4 regions of the Ureibacillus sp. FSL W8-0352 genome follow, and region 4 is predicted to be linked to each of the others. Evidence: riboswitches for the same ligand, from Rfam matches in the RefSeq annotation. Region 4 holds a riboswitch; each other region holds the start of a gene.
The links. Region 4 has a riboswitch for S-adenosylmethionine ahead of metA (homoserine O-acetyltransferase MetA). Riboswitches for the same ligand answer to the same signal wherever they lie in the genome.
Positions count from the first base shown of each region.

Region 1: linked by a shared signal. The riboswitch ahead of NST98_RS10930 (bifunctional homocysteine S-methyltransferase/methylenetetrahydrofolate reductase) and the one ahead of metA (homoserine O-acetyltransferase MetA) in region 4 are both predicted to bind S-adenosylmethionine.
Region 2: linked by a shared signal. The riboswitch ahead of metK (methionine adenosyltransferase) and the one ahead of metA (homoserine O-acetyltransferase MetA) in region 4 are both predicted to bind S-adenosylmethionine.
Region 3: linked by a shared signal. The riboswitch ahead of NST98_RS07240 (methionine ABC transporter ATP-binding protein) and the one ahead of metA (homoserine O-acetyltransferase MetA) in region 4 are both predicted to bind S-adenosylmethionine.

Region 1 covers NZ_JBBOQT010000001.1:2,152,266-2,155,458, forward strand. Annotated here, with positions in the region: gene NST98_RS10930 (bifunctional homocysteine S-methyltransferase/methylenetetrahydrofolate reductase) at 1-1,294, opposite strand, end outside; SAM riboswitch class I at 1,397-1,501, opposite strand; gene hemG (protoporphyrinogen oxidase) at 1,571-2,971, opposite strand.
Region 2 covers NZ_JBBOQT010000001.1:1,299,164-1,302,356, forward strand. Annotated here, with positions in the region: gene NST98_RS06575 (gamma carbonic anhydrase) at 10-522, shown strand; gene metK (methionine adenosyltransferase) at 613-1,809, opposite strand; SAM riboswitch class I at 2,042-2,153, opposite strand; gene pckA (phosphoenolpyruvate carboxykinase (ATP)) at 2,405-3,193, shown strand, end outside.
Region 3 covers NZ_JBBOQT010000001.1:1,398,294-1,401,486, forward strand. Annotated here, with positions in the region: gene NST98_RS07235 (methionine ABC transporter permease) at 1-443, opposite strand, end outside; gene NST98_RS07240 (methionine ABC transporter ATP-binding protein) at 436-1,461, opposite strand; SAM riboswitch class I at 1,640-1,752, opposite strand; gene NST98_RS07245 (thioredoxin family protein) at 1,815-2,117, opposite strand; gene NST98_RS07250 (toprim domain-containing protein) at 2,130-2,471, opposite strand; gene gcvH (glycine cleavage system protein GcvH) at 2,586-2,966, opposite strand; gene NST98_RS07260 (arsenate reductase family protein) at 3,046-3,193, opposite strand, start outside.
Region 4 covers NZ_JBBOQT010000001.1:755,555-758,747, forward strand. Annotated here, with positions in the region: gene NST98_RS03825 (DEAD/DEAH box helicase) at 1-864, shown strand, start outside; gene NST98_RS03830 (hypothetical protein) at 867-1,631, shown strand; SAM riboswitch class I at 1,696-1,803, shown strand; gene metA (homoserine O-acetyltransferase MetA) at 1,898-2,836, shown strand.

The DNA of each region.
Region 1 (3,193 bases), 1.4 Mb from region 4:
CGTCATAAACACTTGTTGCACCCGGAAAATCCCCTACCTTTGTTGGATCACCAGTTACAGCCAACACATCATGAAGGCCAAGAGCATTGAGCCCCATTAAATGGGATTGCAGCCCAATTAAGTTTCGATCTCGGCAAGTAATATGTGGCATTGTGCGTATGCCATATTGCAGTTTTAAAATGGCCCCCATTGCCAAGTTGCTAACCCTTGGAGATGCTAGTGAATTGTCTGCCATCATGATAAGATCTGCCCCTGCATTGTAAAGAGCTTTTGCTCCTTCAACAAACTGTTCAATTTCAAGATGCTTCGGCGTATCCAATTCTACAATGACAGAACGTGCTCTTTTTGCTTTTTCGTGGAGAGGTTCAAAACTATGCGGTTCAGCCTCGCGAATGATTATTTCCCTCTGAGGTTTTGCCTCTTTCTTTTCAACCGGCTGAAAATGAGCAAGCTTCTTTTTCATCGCTTCAATATGTTTCGGTGTTGTACCGCAACATCCTCCAATGAGCCTTACTCCTTCATTGCATAATTCAACCGCTGCCCTTGCAAAATAATCTACTTCTGATTCGTAAACGACACGCCCCTCTTCAATATCTAATAAAGAAGCGTTCGGATAAACAGATAAATACGCTCGTTCAGGAATTTCTACCTGTTCAAAAGCCTGTATTGTGTGGTATGGACCAAGTCGACAGTTCACCCCTACAATATCTGCACCTAATTTTTCTAACTGCTTTAATGCTTCATTCAATTTCATGCCATTCATTAATACGCCCGGCTCTTGCATTGAAACTTGAGCAATGATGGGCATATCCGTCATGGCTCGTAACATTTTTAACGTCTCGCATAGCTCTTCAAAATCATAATAAGTTTCTAACAACAAACCATCTAACTGCCCCGCAATTAGCACTTCTGCTTGTTCACGAACTGCTGCGAGAATTTCATCTAATGTATAATCTACTTTGCGAACACCACGGATACCACCAATCGAACCTAAAATAAACACTTCACTGTTCTTGGCTGCTTGTTTGGCAACACCTATCGCACCTTCGTTAATTTCCACTACTTTTGACTCCAAACCATAACGAGTGAGCTTGATTCGATTAGCGCCATATGTATTCGTTTGAATAACATCTGCGCCAGCTTGTATGTATTCCTTATGAATTTTTTTAATGATTTCCGGTTTTTCAATATTCATTTCTTCGTGACAATTTTCAAGTCCATATGAATATAACAGCGTTCCCATAGCACCATCTGCAACTAACACTTTATGTTTTAACGCATCTAGTAGCCCCATCCGAAATTCCCTCACTTTTCTTTACTTCATAAATTTTCTGTCAATTCATCTAATAGAAAAAGCCTTCTTGCGAAAGAAGGCTTGTCATTTCCTTTAGAATTCACCTTATCTTTCGGCAATTGCCGCTGGATTTAGCACCTTACTAAACATTTTTAGTGGTTGCTGAAGCTTCACCGGGCCAGTTCCCTCCACTTCTCTTGATAAGTCATATTCGATTTTAAAATATCAATATAATAAGTTACATCATAAAATCAATACTTCATTTTGTCAAGTTAATTAGTCGGAATTATTTAAAAAGTTGTTTATAATTTGGTTTGCTGTTTCTTTCCCGTTATCAATGCATGCACCAATTCCTACGCCGAAATAAGAGCAACCAGCAATGTAAATATTCGGATAAAGGTTATCTAATTTTGTAATTATTTCTTGCAAAGCTTCATGATGAGCTAAATCATAAGTTGGCATGGCATCGATCCATTTTGTAATATTTACAATGGTAGGTTGTGCTTCTATATTCAAACTGAGTTGAATATCGTTCAAAGCAACCTTTGTTAACTCTTCATCACTCATTTTCACTAATTCTTGGTAGCGAGGATTACTTTCTTTATAAAACAGTCGAACAAGTAGATTTCCTTCTGTTGAAGTATGCTTCCATTTACGGCTTGTCCAAGTAGAGGCATTACATAATAAGTCGCTGTTGTAGGAAACGATAAATCCAGTGCCATCCTTAGGCAAAATAGAATCTGGTAGATCGAAGCCTACATACATCGTAATGGCTGATGCATTTTTAAATTTGTTAAAATAAGGATTTAATTCACCATTATTTAAAACTTGCTTCACGACTTGGTTGGGCAATGCTAACACAATAACATCCGATTCCAATTTTTCTTCGTTAGCGAAGGAAATTTCATAACGTTGTTCTTTTTTCTCAACAAGTACTATTTCAGTATCTTTATATATTTCTACATCCACAAGCAGTTCTTCCATTCGATCAATTAGTTGAGATAGTCCGTTTTTAAAAGAAAGGAATTTTTTATTCGCTTCCCGTTCAAACTTTTCCCGATTTGCTTGCAAACCTTTCATTATACTTCCATATTCATTTTTGTAATCAACTAAGTATGGAAGCGTAGAGGCAATGGACAATTTATAAATGTCCCCTGAGTAAACACCAGCTAATACAGGAGCTATTTGTTTCTTCACAATTTCTTTTCCTAAAAAGTATTCTAAGAAATCTCCGATAGAACTTTCCTTCGTAAATTTCGTATTCGGTATTTCCTCATCTTTTAACACTCGTTGTTTCCCTTCTTCTGAAATTAATGTGCTCGCCTTTAGGGATTCGAGAGTCATAGGAATGCCAAATACAGAGTCCTTTGGAATCGCATGTAATTCATTATTGGTGTGAATATAAGAAATTCCTGTTTCGTTATATACGACTTCCGATTCAAAATCTAGTTCCTTTACAAGTTCAATTACGCTTGGATATCGTGCTACAATGGAATCTGCTCCCGTTTCCATGATGAATCCTTTTTCACGCGCTGTGTGCATTTTTCCGCCAAGGTACGGATTTTTTTCCACAAGTACTAAACGGGCAGGAATTTCGTTTTCCTTTAATTGTTTTTGTAAATAATACATCGTGCAAAGTCCTGTAATTCCTCCACCGATAACTGTTACCGTTTTCATTCGTTACAACTCCTATAAGATCATTTTACCGTACTTTTAGTATAAACTTTTTTTATAACTCTTTCTGTGTCGGCTTTAGTAAATTTCAATATAGTAAACAACAAATATGCTTTTGACTGTTGAATTTATTTCAAAAGGAATTTTGATAATTTATTCAATTTATTAAACAATAAAAAACAGCCCTTTCCACTACACTACAAAGGACTGTTTCACTTTATTCAT
Region 2 (3,193 bases), 540 kb from region 4:
AGCTTTGCGATGATTTATCCTTATAAAGATAAAGAACCTAATATCGATCCTTCTGTATTTATAGCAGACCATGTAACGATTACTGGAGATGTTACAATTGGCGAAGATACGTCAATTTGGTTTGGAACTGTGATTCGCGGAGATGTTGCACCAACGATTATTGGAAAACGTTGTAGCATCCAAGATTTAAGTTGTTTACATCAAAGTCCCAATAACCCTCTAATCATAGAGGATGAAGTCATCGTTGGTCATCAGGCTACTTTACACAGTTGTATTGTACGTAAACGCGCTTTAATTGGCATGGGATCCATCATATTAGATGGTGCTGAAATCGGTGAAGGAGCACTCGTTGCAGCTGGAAGTTTAGTACCTCCTGGTAAAAAAATCCCTCCAAATTCTGTCGCTATGGGCAATCCTGCTAAAGTCGTCCGTCAAGTAACAGAAGAAGATCGTAAAGATATGGATCGCATTATTCAAGAATATGTTGAAAAAGGGAAATATTATCAGTCATTAAAGAAATAAAATTCAAGTTATTATATTTATACAATATTAAATTTACATTGAAAAATAAAAATGCAGGCGTTCATATTTGCCTGCATTTTTATAAAATAATTATAATCCTGCCTTCTCTCTTAATAATTGGGCCACATCTGTTCTTTCCCATGGCAAATCGATATCCGTGCGACCAAAATGACCATATGCAGCAGTTTGTTTATAAATTGGACGACGCAAATCTAGCATTTTAATGATACCCGCAGGTCGTAAATCAAATAGTTCTTTGATCCACTCAACTAATTTGCTCTCACTTACTTTACCTGTTCCAAAAGTATCAATTGAAATGGATACAGGACGTGCAACACCAATTGCATAAGCTAATTGAACTTCTACTCGATCAGCAAGACCAGATGCTACGATGTTTTTTGCTACATAACGCGCAGCATAGGCAGCAGAACGGTCCACTTTTGTAGGGTCTTTTCCAGAAAATGCTCCTCCACCATGACGAGCATATCCACCATAAGTATCCACAATAATTTTGCGTCCAGTTAGACCCGCATCTCCTTTTGGTCCACCAATTACGAAGCGGCCAGTTGGGTTAATGAAGTATTTAGTATCGTCATCAATCAACTCTATTGGAACAATTTCCTTAATAACTTTTTCCATCATATCTACTTTAATTTGATCAAGAGTAACTCCTTCATCATGCTGAGTAGAAATGACGATTGTATCAATGCGACGAGGTACATTATTTTCATCATATTCTACAGTAACTTGTGTTTTACCATCTGGTCGTAAATACGGAATCTCTTTTGATTTCCGAACTTCTGATAATCTTCTTGCAAGTCGATGAGCTAAACTAATCGGTAGAGGCATCAGTTCTGGAGTTTCATTGCAAGCAAATCCAAACATTAATCCTTGGTCTCCAGCACCAATCGCTTCGATATCCTCATCAGTCATATATCCTTCTCGTGCTTCTAAGGCTTGGTCTACACCTTCTGCAATATCTGGTGATTGTTCACCGATTGCAGTGAGCACCGCCAAGTTTTCTGCATCAAATCCAAATTTCCCACGCGTATATCCAATTTCTGCGACAGTGTCCCGAACAATACTTTGAATATCGACATAAGTTGTCGTAGTAATTTCTCCGGTTACAAGCACTAATCCAGTTGTAACAATTGTTTCACAAGCAACCCTTGCATTTGGATCTTCTTCTAGTATCGCATCCAATATTGCATCGGATATTTGGTCACAAATTTTATCTGGATGACCTTCTGTTACGCTTTCTGATGTAAACAGTCGACGATTTGACATTAAATTTCCTCCTAAATTTACGAGACGAATCTCTGCTATGATACGGTACTCATTATCCATTTTGCCTTAGCAACATTCGCCCGTAAGGAACAGTGCGAAGATGATGAAAGGCTTTAAGAAATTTTTATCTTTTTATAGGTTTTATAGGTTGAATGAGTACGACATTTGTGCTTGAATAAAAAAAGTTCCTATCCACATGCATGAGGAAAGGAACTAAACATTCTACCTTTCACTCTTATCGTTCAAGGGAACCCCTTGCATCAGGTTAGCACCACGCATTATTATAGTAATGCAGGTTGCCGGGTTTCATAGGGCCTTAACCCTCCACCAGCTCTGGATAAGAGTATCCGTTCAACCAACATGTTACGTAATATACTATACAATGTCAAATATTTTTTCCTTTTTCTCAAATTTGACATAACCCGGTATTCTATAATTTACTTATAAGTAGGTACTCTTGTTACAAGCAAAAAATTTTCATAAATAATTTTAAGAATTAGTATAGATTATTTCATCTAATGTGTTATACTAATTTCTGTATTATATAACCAACAATTAATTTTCCTAAAAATAAAAAAAGGATGGTATTTAATCGATGAATTCAGTAGAAATTGCAAATGAGCTGAAGGAATTATTAAAAGGTGGAAATATAAACACTCAATTGTCAGTGCCTCAATTAGTTGAAAAGGCGGTAACTCGTGGAGAAGCCAAATTAACAATTGATGGTGCAATTGTTGCTGAGACAGGTAAATATACAGGCCGTTCTCCAAAAGATAAATTTATTGTCGAAGAAGAAAGCATTAAAGATAAAATTGATTGGGGTAGTGTAAATCAGCCAATCTCTGCTGAAGTGTTTGATAACTTGTATATAAAAGTATTAAATTACTTAAAAGAAAAAGACGAGTTATTTGTATTTAAAGGCTTTGCTGGAGCAGATAAAGAATCTCAATTATCTATTCAAGTAGTAAATGAATATGCTTGGCACAATCTTTTCTGTCATCAATTATTCATCCGTCCAACAAAAGAAGAATTAGCTTCTCATACAGCTGATTTCACAATTATTTCTGCACCTGGTTTCAAAGCGAATCCAGCTGTTGACGGAACAAACTCTGAAGCATTTATTATCGTATCATTCGAAAAGAAAATTATTTTAATCGGTGGTACGGAATATGCTGGTGAAATGAAAAAATCTATTTTCAGTATCATGAACTACTTGTTACCTGAAAAAGGAATTCTTTCAATGCATTGCTCTGCTAACGTTGGAGAAGATGGTGACGTAGCGTTATTCTTTGGTTTATCTGGTACTGGAAAAACAACTCTTTCTGCTGACAGTGATCGTAAATTAATCGGTGATGATGAACATGGTTGGTCTGACAACGGTGTG
Region 3 (3,193 bases), 640 kb from region 4:
TTGGATTCAGGAATTAATACTTTCCATATAATTGTGAAAGTATTCGCACCCATCGATCTTGCTGCTTCAATAACACCTTTATCTACTTCGCGTAAAGCGATTAATACTAAACGCGCATAAAACGGCGCTGAACCGATAATTAACGCTGGTAAAGCCGCATTTACACCACGAATAGTTCCGAGTAAAAATTTTGTAAACGGAATTAATAAAATAATTAATATAATAAACGGAATTGAACGGAAGATATTCACAAGGGACCCCGTCAAGAAATGAACAATTTTGTTAGCCCAAAGTTGGTGTGGACTTGTTAAGAATAACAGTATACCTATGATTATGCCGAGAACGAAGGTAACTGCTGTAGAAATAGCTGTCATGTAGAGTGTGTCATAGGTTGCTTCCCACATTTTTGTCCAATCTACATTCGGAAATAATGCATCAATCATTCGTAATCACCTCCGTTTTAATGTTCATCGATTTCAGTTTTTCCAAAGCCTTCTCGACATTTTCAAAATCACCGTCAAGTTGAACAATTAACGTTCCATAAGAGCCATTCACCGTTTGTGAAATATTGCCGTGAAGGATGTTGATATCCAGCTGGAACTCTTTAATTAAATATGAAATAATCGGTCTTTCTGTTGTATTTCCAACAAAAATTAATTTTACTAATTTTCCAGAAGGATAATTTTTCAAAATGTGTTCAATGGATTCTTTTGATTCTCTTGAATCCGAAACTTGCATCACAAAATTTTTCGTTATTTCAGCTTGAGGATTTTGGAACACTTCAAGAACATCACCTTGTTCAACGACACGTCCAGCTTCCATCACCGCAACGCGATGGCAAATTTTTCGAATCACGTGCATTTCATGGGTAATTAAAACAATTGTCAACCCAAGACGCTGATTAATATCTGATAATAATCGCAAAATTGAATCAGTTGTTTCTGGGTCTAGAGCACTTGTGGCTTCATCACAAAGCAATACTTCTGGATTGTTAGCTAATGCTCTTGCTATACCAACCCGTTGTTTTTGTCCACCGGAAAGCTGGGATGGATAAGCATCCGCTCTTCCACTTAAACCTACAAGTTCAATTAATTCGTGAACTCTTTTTTCTCTTTCTTCTTTTGGTACCCCTGCAATTTCTAAAGGAAAAGCAATATTTTCTGCGACTGTTCTTGACCATAAAAGATTGAAATGTTGGAAGATCATGCTGATTTTTTGGCGAGCAAGCCGTAACTCTTTTCCTTTAATTGAAGAAATTTCAAGACCATTCACTATGACAGAACCGCTCGTTGGTTTCTCGAGTCCATTCAATAGGCGAATCAATGTACTTTTTCCGGCACCGCTATATCCGATGATTCCGAAAATTTCACCCTTTTGAATAGACAAATTTACATGATCAACTGCGGTTAATTCCCCATTTTTCGTTTTAAAGATTTTTGTGACATTTTTTACTTCAATCATGTTTGAGTACTCCTTTATAAACCGCAATATGTATTGATATTACAATTGTGCATTTTACACTTTTTATTACCCTTTGACTATAGTGTTATGTATATAATCTTTCATTTCAATAAAAAAACCTTCTACTTTGATAAGTAGAAGGGAAGTTGAACAACCTACTTAGATATCGTAAAACTTCCTCTTATCTTTCAAAGTAATAAATACTTTGCGTGATTTGGCACCTTATCATATCAATGATATGATGGTTGCCGGGTTTCATAGGGCACTTCCCTCCACCACTCTTAATAAGAGTTTTTTGCTATTCGGTTATTTAATTATGGAAACAATGTAACACGTAATCTATCATCTGTCAACTATAAAATCAACTTTTCATATAAGTTTTGTACGGATTTAAATGCATAGACTTTTTCATGCACTTTTCCGTCCTTTGTTATAAGTAGACAAGGAACACTTTCGATTTGTTGTTCGTATGCAAATTCTTCCAAAAAATTAATATTTCCTTTCCCAATCGGAATGTGTGGAAGAAGTTCTTCAATAACTTCCATCATTTTTGATGCAATTTTACATGTTCCGCAAATAGGGGTATATAAATAAAATGCTGTGATATTATTTTCTTTTACTTTTTCTTCCCAATTCTCTATTGTCCATTCTTCCATATCAATCATTTCCTATGCTAAATATTCTTTATGAACTAAAAATCTCGCTTCTTTCAGTAATTGAGCTAACACTTTTCGTGGTGCGTTTGCAACTTCCATATATGTTCTTGGAACATTTAGGTGAGTAGCCTCCGAATAAATTCTTTTCATTAATTTTCTTAGTTTTTCTCCGGATTGATCGGCATCAAAAAAAGTATATAGCTGACATTCTTCATAGGGCTCAATAAGCTCTAGTAACGCCTCTTCACTTATAGTACCATTTGTACAGACAATCTTCACATCTTCCGCTAAAATTGGGGCCAATTTCAACATATCTGAACGACCTTCTACAATGATACATTTTTCGTAATGCATTTTTACTCACCCCACGTATTATATAAGAACTGAAGAAACGATGAATAGTGTTGTTTACATATTATATTTTGATTTTAAAAAAACGCCAGTTCTTTCCCTGGCGTTTTAGACAGATTATTCAGAAATAATTTCTTCGTATTGTTCTGCAGTAAGCAATTCATCAAGTTGAGAAGAATCTGCAGGTTCAACAACAATCATCCAAGCATTTTCGTAAGGAGACTCATTCACTAATTCTGGGCTATCATCAAGCTCAGTATTTACCTCAACAACTTTACCAGAAATAGGTGCATATAATTCAGAAACCGTTTTCACTGATTCCACACTTCCGAAAGGTTCATTCATTTGAATTTCGTCTCCAACTTGAGGAAGTTCAACGAATACGATATCACCAAGTTCAGATTGAGCGAAATCAGTTATTCCAACACGTACTTTACCATCTTCTAATTTTACCCACTCATGTTCCTTCGTATAACGTAATTCCTTTGGTATTGACATACTTTTACCCTCCATCTGATATGTAATCTTTTTTTCAGTTTGACATATTTCAATTTCAAAAACAAGCTATTTTAGATGATTACTTCCATGTCTGTTCAAACTCTTCTTCTTTAAACCCAAGAGTCACTTTTTCTCCATCTGTAACAATTGGTCGTTTAATTAACATGCCATCTGAAGCTAATAATTCTAGTTGTTCTTCTTCAGGCATCGAACCTAGTTTATCCTTT
Region 4 (3,193 bases):
CATCAGTTGCCACCATTAATCGGTGACGATACATTTGAAGAAACATTGGAAGTAGTTATGAAAGAAAGCGACACTTTTGAAGAAAAAAGGGAACTCGAGAAGCTTTTGGAAGAATCATTATTTGAACGCCTATATAAAAATTTACCTAGCACAAATAAGAAAATGCTAGGAATTCAATACAGAATGCATGAAAAGATTATGCAAACCATCACTCCATTTTATAGGACCGGCAACGAGTCCTTACATTGTGGTTTAGATAATTCTGATGAAGCAAGAGATCATAAATTAAATGGAAATTATGTAAAACGCCATGAACATTTATTATGGTTCGATCTACCAAACGAGCCACATTACTTTGAAGAAAGAATGAAGGAAGGCGCTAGTTTATTTAACTCTTCCGAACTAGAAACAATACGGAAACTATTAATCGATTTAAACGAAGCAACTGCAAAATCAAAAGAACAAGGCTTACTTGAAAATGATGCTTTAAAATCCGTTGGTGTGATTAGTTTCTATCGAGAGCAAGTAAATCGAGTTAATTTGTTAATAGAAGAGTTGAATTTGTCCCATTTACATATTCGGACAGGCTCTGTCGATAAATTCCAGGGTATGGAAATGGACGTTATACTACTAAGTATGGTTCGAAACAATCCACATGGAGAAATCGGTTTTGCAAAAGATTACCGCCGGTTAAACGTTGCATTATCGAGAGCAAGAGAATTACTGATGATTATTGGCAGCTCAGAAATGTTCATGAATCGACCAAAAGCAAAGAACACTAAAGAAATGTATCAATATCTATATGAAGTAGTGGAAAAACAACAAGGTATTCGAAAAATAACAAAGGAGACGTTCTTAACATAAACATGGAACTCCATCAAATACAGCAACAATTAATAAAAAAGCTTGAAAAAGAAAAATCTGGTTTAATCATTCATACCGATATTTGGTGTATTCCGATGCATACGTATGAAATCACTTATCAGCCAGTTCGAAAGAGGACGATGGATATATTAATGAAAATCTTACTTTTCTCTTGCCAAAAATCAACTTTCGAAAGGGCTGAACAGCTCAGTGAAATTTTACTGGTAGAGCCACTATTTATAGAAGATTTATTACGGAAAATGCAAAAAAATGGGTTGTTGATACGGGAAAATAACTATTATCAACTTACCGAAAAAGGAATGAAACAATTTTCTCTAGGAGTATTTGAAGAGGAATTAGAACCCGTAGTAATAGAGCTACTATATAGCCCTGTACATCATCAAATCGTAGAAGGCGATATTGAGGAAGTATTAGACTTTGATGATTTTCCGGAACAAATCTATCGTTATATACGTAATGAAGAGGGGCCAGTAAGTGCACCTTTTATGATGAAAGCAATACAAAACATGCAAGCGACGGAACTGGAAGAAGATCATCAAGAAATCAAATCCATACTATCAATGGAAAATACTCAAGTAAATGATGTCCCTTGTATCGAATTCATTATTTGGAACGCTGAAAACAAGGAATTATTTATCCGCGTATGGAATACATTATTTAATAGTTGGGATCAACAATTAGAACAAGAATTGAATGAGAAAGAGAGCTCGGAATGGCTAACAAAAATGCAGAGTAAAATAAAATAACCTAATATTGCAAATCCCTATTAAATGTGTTAGGATTATCTTAATTTTATAAGGATTCAAAACTTTCTTATCAAGAGAAGTGGAGGGACTTGGCCCAATGAAACTTCAGCAACCTCTAACGGATGTTAGAAAGGTGCTAATTCCAGCAAGGCTCAGCCTTGGGAGATAAGAGAGTGCGTGCAAGGAAATTTTGTACCCTCTCATTCTCTTTTCTGGAATGAGCAGGGTTTTTTTATTAAGATATTTTAGAATGGGGGACAAGAGGAATGCCTATTAATATTCCGAAAAATTTACCTGCTGGAGAAATATTGAGAAACGAAAAGATTTTCGTCATGGAAGAGGACCGCGCATTATCACAGGACATACGTCCATTGAACATTTTGGTGTTGAATTTGATGCCTGAAAAAGAAAAAGCGGAATTACAGTTGCTGCGATTGCTCGGGAACACGCCGCTGCAAACCAATGTAACGTTTTTAAATACAGCCACGTATGAACCTAAAAATGTATCCAAAAGCCATTTGGAAACATTCTATAAAACTTTTGATAAAATCAAGCACCGCCGCTTTGACGGAATGGTCATCACCGGGGCGCCGGTTGAACGGATGGAATTTGAAGAAGTCCATTATTGGAAAGAGTTGACTGAAATTTTGGACTGGGCGAAAGAGAATGTGACTTCAATCATTTATATCTGTTGGGCTGCACAAGCCGCTCTATATTACCACTTCGGAATCGGAAAATTCGAGTTGCCGAAAAAATGTTCCGGTATATTTGCGCATACCATTACGGATTTGACGAATGATTTGGTTCGAGGGTTCAACGATGAATTTGTGGCACCGCATTCCCGTTACACTTCCGTTTCCATCGAAGAAATAGAACAGCATCCTGATTTGCAATTGTTGAGCTATTCGGAAGAGGTCGGACCTTTTATCATCCAATCCAAAGACAACAAACACATTATGATCACTGGCCACTTGGAATATGACGCAACAACGCTTGCGGAAGAATACGAGCGTGACGTAAAGAAAGGTTTACCTATAGACATACCGGCAAATTATTTCCCTAATAATGATCCAACAAAGCAGCCAAAAAATACTTGGCGCGCCCATGCCCACTTATTGTTCTACAACTGGCTGAACTACTACGTTTACCAAGAAACGCCTTACGATTGGCATTATGTGGACGATTCAATCGAGTATCATATTTAAAATAACTGCAGGAATTCGAAATAAAAGGATTCCTGCAGTTTTTGTGCGCCCGGCATGTACATGAACTATAGGGTGTAAGTCCCGAACCCCGAAGACAGAAGTAGAGGTTAGCCAAGAGCAAGGGTGTCCGTGGTGACGCGGAATCTGAAGGAAGCTGGAGGCAAAACACCGGTCCGAGGAACACGAACCTCATATAAGGCTAGGTATGATTGAGTGAGTTTGCAAAACAAAACAAAGCTCTTTCTGTCGAAGGTCATATCGAGTAAATGAGGCGGATAGATGGTGTGAAAGTGCATGTACTTACCCGGGGAGGTCTGGCGGATAGGTGAAGTACGCTTCATAACCTACTTAGTGATA